One region of the Streptomyces sp. NPDC047515 genome, then DNA from elsewhere that is predicted to be linked to it. Evidence: riboswitches for the same ligand, from Rfam matches in the RefSeq annotation. Region 1 holds a riboswitch; each other region holds the start of a gene.
What was found. A riboswitch is a leader RNA that binds a small molecule or an ion and turns the genes downstream of it on or off. The one in region 1 is predicted to bind cyclic di-AMP.

Region 1 (3,537 bases):
TGGAGGTCGGAAGGGCCCAGCTTACGAAGAGAAGTCATATGTGGATCAACGGACACCAGCGGTTCCGCTATTCCGGCAGCCCGCCATTCAGGCAGGCCCGTCGATTCCACCGGCCCACCGATCCGCCCGGCCCGTCGCTCCGGCCGGCCCATGCCCGTCCGGCCCACCAGCCGCCATTCCACCCGGCCCACCACCCCATCGGCCACCGATCCGCCCGGCCCACCCCTCCGGCCGGAGCGACTGTGCCGACAGACCGGCAGCCCTGGCGTCGGGGGGAGAGCGTCAGGGCTGCCGGGTTTCAGTGGCCGGCGAACCGGCTCGGATCACGCGGGCCGCGAGGCGGCCGGTCGATCAGGGGTTGAGGCCCTTGTCGTGCAGCCAGGCCATCGGGTCGATACCCATACCGGCCGGGGTGTGGACCTCCAGGTGGAGGTGCGGGCCCGTCACGTTGCCGGTCGCACCGACCCGGCCGATGGTCTCGCCGGTGGTGACCTCCTGGCCGACGCTGACACCGATCGAGGACTGGTGGCAGAACCAGAGCTCCGTACCGTCTTCGAGCTCCAGCACCGTGCGGTAGCCGTACGAACCGGACCAGCCGGCCGACTTGATGGTGCCGCCGTGTATGGCCTTGATCGGGGTACCCGTCGGCGCCGCGAAGTCGAGGCCGGTGTGGTAGCCGGAGGACCACATCGAGCCGGCCTCGCCGAAGGTCGAGGTGATCGTGTACGAGGTGGTCGGGATGGCGTAGCCGGCGGCGAGCTTGGCGAGCCGAAGGGCCTCCGCCTTCTTCTTGGCCTCTTCCTCCGCCTTCTTCTTCTCGGCGGCGACCTTGGCCTCGGCCGCGTCCTGCTGCTTCTTGGCTTCGGCGGCGGCCTTCTGCGCGGCCTCCTTCTCCTGGGCGGCCCTGGCCTCGGCGTCGGCGGCGTCCTGCTGCTGCTCGGCCTGCTGGAGGATACGGGCGCGGAGCACCTCGCCCGCGTCCGTCGTGCCCTGCTGGGCCTCGGCGGTGGTGATGCCGGCGGTGGTGAGCGGCGCGGACGCGGCGACGGTCTCGGCCTTGTCGGCTTCGGACTCGCCGGAGAACAGGGAACCCACGCCGGGAAGGGACTTGGCGTCGGGCAGATTGTCCGCGATGGAATCGGGAAGGGAGATGGAGACCGCCGGCTTGCTCTGTGCGGTGGCCATGCCGCCCGCACCGACCGCCGCGATGACGCCGACCCCGAGCACGGTGGAGCTACGGGCAAGTCCGTTGCGCTGCTTGGCGACGCGGTGCTTGCCGCGCACGGGGCGGACGGACTCCTCGGTGGGGTTCCACTCGTCCCGGCTTCGTTCGGGCTCGCCGTCGCCGTCGGCGCGGAATTCCCTGCGGAGCTCTGCCGAGTCGCCGGACCCACCGAACTCACCGGACCCACCGGCGAAGTCGCCGCCCGGCTCGGTGCCGTAGCCGGTGCCGAACGCCGTTCCCGTCCCGGCGGTTCCGTAACCGGCATCGGAGGCGAAACCGGGGCCGTAGCCGGTGTCGGAGCCCAGTCCGGCGTCAGAGGCGAAACCCGGGCCGTGACCGGGGCCGTAGCCGTAGTCAGATCCGGAACCGGAGCCGAAGTCGACACCGGGGCCGGAGTCGACACCGGGGCCGAAGTCCGAGGTGAACCGCACGGGGGCCTCGGGGGCAGGCTTGTTGGACGCCACGGGGGCGCACTCCTTTCCTTCCTTCTCGCCTACCGGGTTAGCTGACGGGTTCGGAGCAGGAAGGTCTCCTACGGGCGCCTCTGCCTCTCGTGAGACACAGGTGTCCGATTCACCCCATGTAGGTGGTTCCCCGGTTCCCTTGCGGAATTCGGCGCTCGCGCACGGTGCCGCCACTGACGACGGCTGGGACGACCGCGCTGCGTTATCGAACGTTAATAGACACCCGGGCCCGATTCCAAGCCGTTCCCACTGATCGTTCACGACTTTGGCCTGGACTTTACGGGACATACCCGGGTGGAATCGGATGAGTTGATCGACCCTCAGCCATTACCCGACGTCTGACGTTGCGTCAAATATTATGCGGAGCGGCGCCCTTCGGTTACGGACGGTGGCATGCCGTGCCCGAGACTCCGCCCGGTCCGCACCACGCGCCCGCCCCACCCGTCACATCGTGTCCAGACCCACGATCTTCACGGTCCTGCGCCGGTGCGGTTGCCCCTCCGCAGGACGTACGACCGCGAGCAGCGCCATGTCGTCGGTCGTCTCGCCGCCCGTGTGCCGCCGTACGTCGTCGGTCAGGGCGGACAGCAGTTCCTCGGGGCCCGGAAAGATCCGCCCGCGCAGCCGCGCCGCCGGATCGTAGAAGACCCCGTCGGCGTTGCGCGCTTCGGAGAGGCCATCGGTGTAGAGGAGCAGCGTCGTCCCCGCCGGCAGATCCCATTCGTCCGCCCGGTCGGGCCACACCCCCAGATCCATCCCGAGCGGCAGCGCGGGCACCGACGGTCCCAGCACATCCAGCGCCCCGTCCGGATGCAGCAGGATCGGCTCGGGGTGGCCGCGGTTGACGATCCGTACCCGCGACAGCCCGGACGGGATCTCGGCCAGTACGGCGGTGATGAAGCCCTCGACGGCGTCCAGCCCGCCCCGCCCCGTTCCCTCGCGCGCCAGCGCCCGCTCCAGCCGCTGCGCCACGCCCTCCAGCGAACGTTCCTGCTCGGCCGCCTCCCGGAACGCGCCGATGATCACCGCCACCGACTCCACGGCGTCGAGCCCCTTCCCCCGCACGTCCCCGACCACGAGCCGCACCCCGTGCGGGGTGTCCGCCACGGCGAACAGGTCACCGCCGACGAACTCGTCCGCCTGCGCCGCCACGTACCGCGCCGCCACATGCAGCCCGCCGATCCGGTCGGACGGCTTCGGCAGCACCGCCCGCATGGCGGTCTCCGCGATGACCCGCGCGGAGGCCAGTTGCTCGCTGCCGCGCCGCACGACCCCGTTGATGACGACCGCGAGGACCGACACCGTGGCCAGGGTGAGCAGCTCGATCAACGGCACGACCTGCGGCAACGTGTTGCTGTGCAGCCTCAGCGCGACGAGGGCCAGGAGCGAGGCGACGGCGGTGAGGATGGTGCCGGACAGCGAGAAGAACGGCGCGGCGATCAGCGGCGCGGCCACGAACAGCGGAATGGCGGTGAAGGGCGGCGGGGTGAGGAAGTCGAACACCAGCCCACCGACGATCATCAGGGCGGGCAGCGCGCGGACGAACCGCCGAGTGCGGACGCCACCCCCGGCATGTCTGCCGTGCCGCTTCAGCCGCTTCCACACCTGTGGTCTCCTGCCCGGTACGCGCACGGCTGCGGACGGTACCGCGCCCCACCCCAGGCTCACCTGAGCGAAGGCGCGCGGCGACTCCTCATCGGCCAATGGGGGTACGCGTGGTCCAGCTCACACACCGTCCGCCCCGCCCCTTCGCAAGCCCGAGGTCCGGGAACCAAGAACCGCTGACCGGGAACCGGCGGCGACGCGAACGGCGCCCCGGACGGCTACGGGGAAATGATTCAGGCCCGG
Region 2 (3,537 bases), on a different contig from region 1:
CCGTCGCCCTCGTCAGGCACCCGCCATCGTCGTCGCCGCGGGCGTGACCGGCTCGGCCATCGCCATCCCGCTGCTCGGCGCGGCCGGTGCGCACGCGGCCGACGCCACGACCTGGGACCGGGTGGCCGAGTGCGAGAGCGGCGGCATGTGGAGCGCCGACCTCGGCAACGGCTTCTACGGCGGCCTGCAGTTCTCGCCGGAGACCTGGAAGGCGTACGGCGGCGAGTCGTACGCCCCGCGTGCCGACCTCGCCAGCCGCGCGCAGCAGATCGCCGTGGCCCAGAAGGTCCTGGCCGACAAGGGGCCGAAGGCGTGGCCCAGCTGTGCGGTCATCTCCGGTCTCGCGGTGGACGGAACGCTGCCGGGTGTCGACCCGGGGGTCACGGACTCCGCCGAGCCGGCGGACGGTGCGGAGTCGGCTGACGGCGCGTCGGCGACCCCGTCCGATGCCGCCACGCCATCGGGCGGCGCCCACAAGCCGACGGGCAAGCAGGCGGGCGAGAAGCCGGGCGAGAAGGCGGGAGAGAAGGCGGACGAGGCGGGCAACTCCGCGAAGCCTTCGGCCACCGAGTCGGCCGTTCCGTCCTCGGGCCCGTCCTCCGAGACGTCCGATTCACCCCGTACGTCCGACTCGTCCAGTGGTACGAGTGGCAAGCACCGCGGCACTCCGGCGCCCGAGGAGAGCCGGGACGTGGACGGTGGCGTCGACCGCGAGTCGGGCCGCCATGCCTCCCGTGGCGGCGGCGACGCCCGCGACGCGGGTGCGTCGGCCGTCGACGGCGCGTACGCCGTCCGTTCCGGCGACAACCTCTGGGCGATTGCTGATGCACAGAAGGTTCCCGGCGGCTGGCCCGCGCTCTATGAGGCCAACAAGGAGACGGTCGGCTCCGACCCGGACCTCATCCTCCCTGGCCAGAGCCTCCGTCTCGATGTGAAGGCCGACTGAGGGCAGTCTGAAAATCGGCTAATAGACCCTCAAAAACCGGGGTAGTTCAGGGACCTATGTCCACTTATGCGTAAGTGAGACATGGGTCTCTTTACGTCACTGGCGTGTCGCGCCCGGGGGGCCCTTCCGTATTGCCTCCCACCTGCGGAAACGATGGTTCCTCAGATGCAAGTAAGGGCTGATTGTCCGATGTGTCCATCTTTGAATGTGGGGGTTGCCTATGTTTACGGTCGGAACCGCTCGCACCGCGGGCCCCGTCGACCGTCACGCCGAATCCTGCCGTCGGTCGAAGGGAACAGACGCGTAAAGCGCCGTAGGCAGGAGCGGGGGACCCAGGTAAGCGCCGGCCCGATCGTCGAAAGACGGATCAGGGGCGGCTTGGGGTGAAGTCGCGTGCTAGGACGTGCGACCGGGCAACTCACTTGGCCCGAACCCGACAGCTCACCTCGTAGGCGTCGGTGAGGAGAAGTTCCATGCTGTTTTCCAGCAAGGGCAAGCACCGTCGCCCGTCCAAGGCCGTCCGTATCGCCACGCTCGCCGGTGTCGCCGGTACCGCCGTCGCCGTCCCGCTGATGGGTGCGACCGGTGCCTCCGCCGCCTCCGTCGCCACCTGGGACGCTGTCGCCCAGTGCGAGTCCGGTGGCAACTGGTCCATCAACACCGGCAACGGCTACTACGGCGGCCTGCAGTTCTCGCAGTCCAGCTGGGCCGCCGCCGGCGGTACGCAGTACGCCCCCCGTGCCGACCTGGCCACCAAGGCCCAGCAGATCGCCACGGCCGAGAAGCTCCTCGCCCTGCAGGGCCCGGGTGCCTGGGGCTGCGCCGGCGCCGGCAACCTGCGCAACGACGGTGTGGACCCGGGCGTCGACACCGGCTCCTCCTCGAAGACCAACTCCGGCGCCACGCAGCAGCAGAGCGCCCCCGCCGCGCCCGAGCGGCAGGTCCAGCCGAAGAAGGCCGAGCGCACCGAGGCCCCCGCCACCAACCGCTCGGACCGCTCCGCCGCCCCGCAGGCCGAGGCGAAGAAGACCGTCACCACCCCGACCGGCGAGAAGGTCAAGAAGGGCGACGGCGAGTACAAGGTCGTCTCCGGCGACTCCCTGAGCAAGATCGCTGCCGACCACAAGGTCGAGGGCGGCTGGCAGCACCTGTTCGAGCTGAACAAGGACATCGTCAAGGACGCCGACCTGATCTACCCGGGTCAGCAGCTGCACCTGACGAAGTAGTCCGGGAACTCTCCTCCCTGAGCACCCCGGCCCGGCGCGCGTTCCCCCGTACGCGCCGGGCCGGGGTTTCCGTGTGACCCCCTGCTTCCGCGAGGTGCGTCACCTCGCTGCGTGCGGCAGCTCTGTCCCGGCGGGGCGCGTCGCCTCCGTATCGCGTCCGGACGGGCCGGCTCCGGCCCGCGCGGGGCGGGCTCCGGGAGGGCCCAGCGGTGCGTGATCGTTCAACTTCTGTAGTTACTGACCAGTAAAATTCTGGCTGTTCGCCCCGTGATGCTCGCTCTTGGGTCCTTTTTCGTCCCAGGGGGCGGGCGGTAGTCCGACTGAGCGGGCCGGGCCGGTTAGGCTCTTGTCGCAAGGCCAAAGTGACCCTGCACAACCAGTGTCATATCCCAGAAGGAGATGCCTCGTGCCGTCCATCGACGTCGTCGTAGCCCGGGAAATCCTCGACTCCCGGGGGAACCCCACGGTCGAGGTCGAGGTCGGCCTCGACGACGGCAGCACGGGCCGTGCTGCCGTGCCGTCCGGCGCCTCCACCGGTGCGTTCGAGGCCATTGAGCTTCGCGACGGTGACCCCAACCGCTACCAGGGCAAGGGCGTGGAGAAGGCCGTCCTCGCCGTGATCGAGCAGATCGGCCCGGAGCTCGTGGGTTACGACGCGACCGAGCAGCGGCTGATCGACCAGGCGATGTTCGACCTGGACGCCACGGAGAACAAGGGCTCGCTCGGCGCGAACGCCATCCTCGGTGTCTCGCTGGCCGTCGCCCACGCCGCCTCCGAGGCCTCGGACCTGCCGCTGTTCCGCTACCTCGGTGGCCCGAACGCGCACCTGCTGCCCGTTCCGATGATGAACATCCTCAACGGTGGGTCGCACGCCGACTCCAACGTGGACATCCAGGAGTTCATGATCGCCCCGATCGGCGCGGAGTCCTTCTCCGAGGCCCTGCGCTGGGGCGCCGAGGTCTACCACACGCTGAAGAAGGTCCTGAAGACCAAGGGCCTTTCGACCGGTCTCGGCGACGAGGGCGGCTTCGCGCCGAACCTGGAGTCGAACCGCGCCGCCCTGGACCTCATCGTCGAGGCCATCAAGGAGGCAGGCTACGTCCCGGGCAAGGACATCGCGCTCGCGCTCGACGTCGCCGCCTCGGAGTTCTACAAGGACGGCAAGTACGAGTTCGAGGGCAAGTCCCGCTCCGCCGCCGAGATGACCGAGTACTACGAGGAGCTCGTCTCCGCGTACCCGCTGGTCTCCATCGAGGACCCGCTGTACGAGGACGACTGGGCCGGCTGGAAGGTCATCACCGACAAGCTCGGCGCCAAGGTGCAGATCGTCGGCGACGATCTGTTCGTCACCAACCCGGAGCGGCT
Region 3 (3,537 bases), on a different contig from region 1:
CTGGCCGGGTACGCCGTGGCCACCATCGTGCTGGTCACCCTGCTCGGATTCTTCGGTCTCGGCGCCAATCCGGTGCTGATGTCGCTGGCCGTCCGCTACGCACGTCAGGCCCCCGTACTGGCCTCCGCGCTGACCGTCTCGGCATTCAACCTCGGAACCGCCATCGGCTCCTGGATCGCGGGCCTCGCCCTCGGCTCCAGGTTGGGGTCCACCGGCCCCGTCGTGGTCGGCACCGTGATTGCCGCACTCACCCTGATCCCCACCGTGGCGCTGGCCGCCCGACATGCGGTCGCCGCCCCCCTCGAACAGGCTTGAAGCCGGACACGCTGACAGATTGTGAGATACCCGCCCTCGGCGAACAGTTGAAACAGCCTCTGGCCTGGGACTTTTAGTGGATCACCGGATGTGCTCCGCATCATAAGCTTCTGTACGTCCTGTACATTTCTTACAGAAGCTCGCGCAGGCCCGCCCGGAGCCGGACAGGCGGACTGCGTACAGACCCGGAGGAGAGGCATCGCTCATGCTGTTCCGTCCCAGCGCCCACTACGTCCTGCCCGAGTTCACCGAGCGCACGACCAGCGGAACCCGCACCTTCGACCCGTACTCCAAGCTGCTCGCCGAGCGGATCGTGTTCCTGGGCACCCCGGTCGACGACACCGCGGCCAGCGACCTGATCGCCCAGTTCATGTATCTGGAACATGACGCTCCGGACCGACCCGTCTCCCTCTACATCAACTCCCCCGGGGGCTCGTTCGGAGCCATGTCCGCGATCTACGACACGATGGAGTACCTCACCTGCGACGTGGAGACCTTCTGCCTCGGCCAGGCCGGTTCCTGCGCCTCGGTTCTGCTCGCCGCGGGCGCTCCCGGCCGGCGGCACGCATTGCCGGGAGCCCGGGTCGTCGTACAGCAGCCCGCACTCGGCGAGCCGGTGCAGGGCCGGCCTTCTGACCTGGAGATCGAGGCCCGGGAGCTGGAACGGGTTCGCGAGATGCTCATCACACTGCTGGCCCGCCATACCGGCCGCAGCGCCGACCAGATCGCCACCGACATCGAGCGCGACCTCATTCTCGACGCGCCGGGCGCCAAGGCGTACGGCCTGGTGGACCACCTCACTGAGAACCGGAAGTCATCGCTCCCCCCGCACGGCCCGAGGTGAACGCCCGGTGCAGCCGCCACACTTGCCGCAACTGCCCGCACTGACCCGCGCCGAAGGGGAGTTCATCGACCGCTACCTCGAAGTCCTCGACCAACTGGGCCGGATCAACCCCGCCCGCGGCAGCGACACCTACGGCGCGCTGCGCGCCGCGCAGGCGCTGGCGTCCCGGGCGATCGAGCTGCGAGACGCCCTCGCATTGATGCATGAACGCGGGGAGGCGCAGATCCACGCGGAAACCCTGGCGCGGGCCCTGCGCGTACTGGACGGGGAGCGGCGGGCCGGACGCGTCACCGCACCCCCTGCTCCGCCGAGTTGATCAACCTCCCCCGTCACCGCCGTCGGCGCGGTCCGGTCAACTCCCCCAGCCTCGCCCGCGGCCGGGATTCGGCCAACTCCCGTACACGACACGCCCGGTGGGCGCCTCGAAATTCCTCGCTCGTTCGGCGTAGGAAGTCCCCCTCGTGAGGGATATCTCAACTTGCGTTTTTCTGATGACCAGTGACCGGAATTAGTGATTCCACCGCTGGTACGGGACCGGTCCCGATGAGTGGCCCCGCCTCCGGATTCATCACCTCCACCCGAACGGGTCAGTCGTGAGGAGCCTCACAAATCGCTGTTTCCCCTCGGAAATCCGGCAGTCGGTGAGTCAAGATCCCTGGGACGACAAGCCCCCGCCACCACGACGGGGCGGTCCGGGCGGACGCCGAGTCCTGCCGCCGTCCGGATGTCTGGTCGACAGAAGTGGATCGGCAGGAGTGGAGGACCCGAGCACAACGGGTCGACCGGATCATCGGTCGACCCTCGGGGTGAAGCCGCCGCGCGCGGCCGGGCAACTTCGCCAGCCCGAACCCGACAGGTCATCCTTCACAGGCGGCTGACGAAGGGTTGCGCATGACTGCGCAGGTTCATGTCCCGTCTCTGCTCGTCCGGGCCGGTACTGCCTCGGTTCTGACTCTGGCCGCCGTCGGCGGCACCATGCTCGCCCCGGGCGCCACGCCGCAGGCCCAGGCGGCGACTCCCTCGATGAAGGCGCTGAACATCGCCGCGTCGAAGAAGGGGTCGCCGTACCGGTGGGGGGCCACCGGCCCCAAGCTCTTCGACTGTTCGGGGCTGACGGTCTATTCGTTCAAGAAGGCGGGCAAGAAGCTGCCCCGCACCGCCCAGCAGCAGTACAACAAGACCCGCCATGTCTCGGCCTCGCGCAGGAAACGCGGCGACCTGGTCTTCTTCCATTACGGTCGCAGCGTCTACCACGTGGGGATCTACGCCGGCCACGGCAAGATCTGGCACTCGCCGAGGACCGGCGCGGTGGTCCGGCTGGAGAAGATCTGGACGAAGAGCGTCTACTACGGGCGGGTCGGCTGATTCCCGTCCGACGGATCACGGCCGCCCTCCGGCCGTGATCCGTCGGAGATACACCGTCCCGTGCCGCTGATCGACTCGTCATCGGTGCCGTGGGGGCCGGTCTCCTGCTCCGGCGCGCTGCGCCTTCCGTCACGGCCGCCCTGATGTGGCTCCGGTGGACCGGACGCCGCTGGGCGTACGACGGCCGGCGCCCGTTCCGTTCCGGCGCACGAACTCGGGTGGTGTGCCGGAATGAGCGAACGAATGCCGTCTCGGCGACGCTCCGGACATGGTTGCGCGACGAGATCGGACCCGCTGCGCCGGCCGGGCGACCGCGAGCACCGAGGCGTGCAGCGGGCGGATCGACGACTGGTCAGCTCTGCACGGGGATGTGCCAGGGAAGCTCGATCCAGACCGTCTTGCCTCCGTCGGCGGTGGGGGTGACGGTGAGCCGGCCGCCGCACTCCTTGGCCAGATACCGGATGATCACCATGCCGCGCCCGTTTCCTGCTGAACGGCGGCGGGCAGTCTACGGGGCCAGCGCGGGTGACTGTCCGTCACCCCCAGATGCAGCTGTTCCTCCCGCTCCAGCCTCAGGTCCACGGTGAAGGTGGGCGACTGTCCGAAGGTGTGCTGGACGGCGTTGGTCGCGAGCTCCGAGACGATGAGGCGGATATTGTCGGCGAACTCGGTGTCGGAGGTCAGGCCCCATTCGGTGAGCACCCGGGCCACATCTCGCCGGGCCGCCGAGACCGAGGCCGGATCGCTCGGCAGAGTGACGCTTGCTTCTTGATGGTCTGCCATGGCGAGCCGTCCCTTTCCCACCCGGACCGACACGGGATCGGCCCCGGTTGTGCTTCGCGCCAGGTTGCCATTGATGCTGCCCCCTGCGACGGCGATCCACCAAGATATGCATATACCTGTCGCTCAATGCGGTGAACCCTGCCGCGCGAAACCGTATGCGGGCGCCACACTGTCCGCTCGGCACGAGAGGGAGGGAGGCCGCGTATGCAGTACGGCCCTGCGGTACGACG
Region 4 (3,537 bases), on a different contig from region 1:
TAGTCCTCCTCGAACTGGAGGATGTTGCGGATGGTCGCGCCGCGGAACGCGTAGATCGACTGGTCCGCGTCACCGACGACGCACAGCTCGGCGGGGGCGTCGCCCTCGCCGGCCGGGCCGACCAGTTCGCGTACGAGGGTGTACTGGGCGTGGTTGGTGTCCTGGTACTCGTCGACCAGGACGTGCCGGAAGCGGCGGCGGTAGTGCTCGGCGACGTCGGGGAACGCCTGCAGCAGGTGGACCGTCGTCATGATGATGTCGTCGAAGTCCAGCGCGTTGGCCTCGCGCAGCCGGGACTGGTACATCGCGTAGGCCTGGGCGAGGGTCTTCTCGAAACCGTCCGCGGCCTGGCCGGCGAAGGTCTCCTCGTCGATCAGTTCGTTCTTCAGGTTGGAGACCTTGGCCGTGAACGACTTCGGCGGGAAGCGCTTGGGGTCGAGGTCGAGATCACGGCAGACCAGGGCCATCAGCCGCTTGGAGTCGGCGGCGTCGTAGATCGAGAACGACGAGGTGAAGCCGAGCTTCTTCGACTCGCGGCGCAGGATGCGTACGCACGCGCTGTGGAAGGTCATGACCCACATGGCGTTGGCGCGCGGTCCGACGAGCTGCTCGACGCGCTCCTTCATCTCGCCCGCGGCCTTGTTGGTGAAGGTGATCGCCAGGATCTGGCCGGGGTGCACCCCGCGCTCGGCGAGGAGGTGGGCGATCCGGTGGGTCAGCACCCGGGTCTTGCCGGAGCCCGCCCCGGCCACGATGAGCAGCGGGGAGCCGGCGTGGACCACCGCGGCGCGCTGTTCGGTGTTCAGCCCGTCGAGGAGCGCCGCGGAGTCGATGACGGGGCGGTGCGCACCGTCACGGTAGTACGCGTCCCGGGGCGGCGGGGGCCCGTCGAAGACGCCCGCGAAGAGGCCCTCCGGCACCGCTTCGGGTGCGGAGTCCTCGGGAGGCGGCGGGGGCTCTTCCTCCGAGTGCTGGAGGCCGGCCAGGAAGCTGTCGTCAAAGAGGCTGCTCATCGCTTGTCGAGTCTAAGGGCTGTCCCGTAATCCCGGGCGGGCGCACGACCACAGCTACGGCACCTCGCTGCGCTGTCGGAACGTCCGTATACGTCCAGTATGCGGATGTTCCTCCGCCTTGCGATGCACCGCATCCGACGCCCCGCGCTGTTCCGCCAGGGATTACGGGACAGCCCTCAGGCCGCCGCACCGACACACGGCTGCCGCATGGCGAACCGCACCCGGCAGCCAGGTACACAAAGAAAGCGGACACCCACATTCCGTAGGGATTTCCGGGCCTCCGCCGGCCCCGTCGCCCCCACCCCACGAAGGTCACGAAAATGTATCGGGCATATCGAACATCGACCTTCACAGCAGCACCATGGATTGGCTAGCGTGCTCGACCGGGCGGCCCGTACCCCCTGAGGCGAACCACGCCGAGCGGGCGCCCTCGCCGAATCCGGGCTGTCCACGCGGGCGTTCGGAACCGGGGACCCACATGCACAACCGGGGTGAATCGGCCCATATCCCCCACTCGGACCGTAGGGCAGCCTTCCGTTCCGCCCGAACCCGACAGCTAACCCGGTAGGCGGTCCACGGAAGGAGATGCCGTCTTGGCATCGCATCGCAAACCGCGTACCCGGGTGCGCACCACCACACCGGCCGTCGGTCTCACGACGGCGGCGCTGGCGTCCGTGACCCTGCTCTCCACGCAGAGCGCCACGGCGGCCCCCGCGCCGAAGCCCAGCATCGAGGACGTCCAGAAGAAGGTCGACGACCTCTACCGGCAGGCGGGCACCGCGACCCAGCGGTACAACCAGGCGAAGGAGGACGCCGCCTCCCAGCGCGCCGAGGTCGACGCCCTCCTGGAGGACGTGGCGAAGCGCGCCGACAAACTCAACGACGCCCGCAGGACGCTCGGCGCCTACGCGGCCGCGCAGTACCGCACCGGCTCGCTCACCCCCAACGCCACCTTCTTCCTGGCCGACGACCCGCAGTCGTACTTCGACCAGAGCCAGCTGATGAACCGCATGACGGCTCAGCAGCAGAAGGCGGTCACGGACTTCCGCGCACAGCAGGTCAAGGCCTCGAAGAAGCGCGCCGAGGCGGTGCAGAGCCTGGAGACACTGACCACGACACAGACCACGCTGCGCACCAGCAAGCAGAACGTCCAGCGGAAGCTGGGCGAGGCGCGCGCGACGCTGTCGAAGCTGACCGCCGAGGAGAAGGAGCGACTGGCGGCGCTGGAGCGGAAGAAGGAGGCGGAGGCCGAGCGCAAGGCCGAGGAACTCGCGCGGCAGCAGGCCGCCGCCAAGGCGGCGGCGGGCCGCAAGGCCGAGGAGGCCGCGAAGGCGGCGGGGTCCGGCGGTGGTACGGGGACGGGCACCGGGACCGGCTCGGACAGCAGCGCCACCACCAAGGCGGAGAAGGTCCTCGCCTTCGCCAGGGCCCAGCTGGGCAAGCCGTACGTCTGGGGCGCGACGGGCCCGTCCTCGTACGACTGCTCCGGACTCACCCAGGCCGCGTGGAAGGCCGCGGGCGTCGACATCCCGCGCACCACCTGGGACCAGGTGAAGACAGGCACCAAGGTCGCCACGGCGGATCTGCGCCCGGGTGACCTCGTCTTCTTCTACGACGACATCAGCCACGTCGGCATGTACCAGGGCGACGGAATGATGATCCACGCGCCGAAGCCGGGGGCGAATGTGCGCGAGGAGTCGATCTACTACATGCCGATCTACGGCAGCGTGCGGCCGGCGTAACGGCCCGCTCCCCAGCGGCCGGCGCGTGGGCTGCCCCACGTGCCGGCCGGGCCGGACATCGCCTCGGCCCGGCTCAGCCCCGACCGCCGGACACCAGGCCGCGGCCCTCAGGCCTTCGGGCCCTCAGGTCCAGAGCGTGGCGATGAAGATGTTGGCGAGGGTCAGCCCGCCCACCGCCGCGAAGGCGCCCTTGTCGACCTTCTCCTCGTCCCGCTTGACGTAGACGAGCGCGAGGATGAAGACCAGGAGCAGCAGCTTGACCCCGATCTTTATGTTGTTCACATGGTGGTCGTCGGCCTCGTTGAGCCCGACCAGCGCGACCCCGGTGACCAGCATCGTCAGTGCGCCGTGCAGCATCGCCGGGACGAACCGGGCCGCGCCCGCGCCCATCGCCTTCATCTGGGTCAGGAAGCCGCCCAGCAGCGAGGCGATACCGATGATGTGCAGCGCGACGAAGACATGAATGAGTACGTCCATGAGGCCGCAGCCTAGCCCCGCCTATATCACCACTCCGCAGGCAGGTGCGGCTTCCTGGCACTTCACTCGTGTCTGCACCAATTGCCTGACTCTGTTGTCATTTTTCCGATCAAGCAGAGACAGCGCCGCGCCAAATTCAGGCAATAAGCGTCATTACGACTCTTCCCCATCCCCCGGGTTTAGCGTCCCTGACCAGGTGACCGTCTTCACCGTCGCTCCGCCCCCGGACGGCACGCCGGTCACCCCGCCGGGGATCCGGCGACGGGCCGCCCAGCCGTGGGTGACCCGCCACCGGATCCCGGGCG

Region 2: linked by a shared signal. The riboswitch ahead of ABZ826_RS21085 (transglycosylase family protein) and the one ahead of ABZ826_RS24845 (M23 family metallopeptidase) in region 1 are both predicted to bind cyclic di-AMP.
Region 3: linked by a shared signal. The riboswitch ahead of ABZ826_RS29515 (C40 family peptidase) and the one ahead of ABZ826_RS24845 (M23 family metallopeptidase) in region 1 are both predicted to bind cyclic di-AMP.
Region 4: linked by a shared signal. The riboswitch ahead of ABZ826_RS03870 (C40 family peptidase) and the one ahead of ABZ826_RS24845 (M23 family metallopeptidase) in region 1 are both predicted to bind cyclic di-AMP.

What each region holds. Positions count from the first base shown of each region.
Region 1 is NZ_JBEYTM010000033.1:21,368-24,904, forward strand. It holds gene ABZ826_RS24840 (aldo/keto reductase) at 1-38, opposite strand, end outside; gene ABZ826_RS24845 (M23 family metallopeptidase) at 352-1,689, opposite strand; cyclic di-AMP (ydaO/yuaA leader) riboswitch at 1,701-1,853, opposite strand; gene ABZ826_RS24850 (PP2C family protein-serine/threonine phosphatase) at 2,134-3,294, opposite strand.
Region 2 is NZ_JBEYTM010000025.1:2,687-6,223, forward strand. It holds gene ABZ826_RS21080 (transglycosylase family protein) at 1-946, shown strand, start outside; cyclic di-AMP (ydaO/yuaA leader) riboswitch at 1,246-1,416, shown strand; gene ABZ826_RS21085 (transglycosylase family protein) at 1,420-2,172, shown strand; gene eno (phosphopyruvate hydratase) at 2,579-3,537, shown strand, end outside.
Region 3 is NZ_JBEYTM010000046.1:40,751-44,287, forward strand. It holds gene ABZ826_RS29500 (MFS transporter) at 1-315, shown strand, start outside; gene ABZ826_RS29505 (ATP-dependent Clp protease proteolytic subunit) at 524-1,159, shown strand; gene ABZ826_RS29510 (hypothetical protein) at 1,167-1,475, shown strand; cyclic di-AMP (ydaO/yuaA leader) riboswitch at 1,864-2,047, shown strand; gene ABZ826_RS29515 (C40 family peptidase) at 2,051-2,524, shown strand; partial or broken gene ABZ826_RS29520 (ATP-binding protein) at 2,877-3,307, opposite strand; gene ABZ826_RS29525 (helix-turn-helix transcriptional regulator) at 3,512-3,537, shown strand, end outside.
Region 4 is NZ_JBEYTM010000003.1:208,030-211,566, reverse strand. It holds gene pcrA (DNA helicase PcrA) at 1-1,013, opposite strand, end outside; cyclic di-AMP (ydaO/yuaA leader) riboswitch at 1,435-1,600, shown strand; gene ABZ826_RS03870 (C40 family peptidase) at 1,607-2,755, shown strand; gene ABZ826_RS03865 (hypothetical protein) at 2,879-3,232, opposite strand.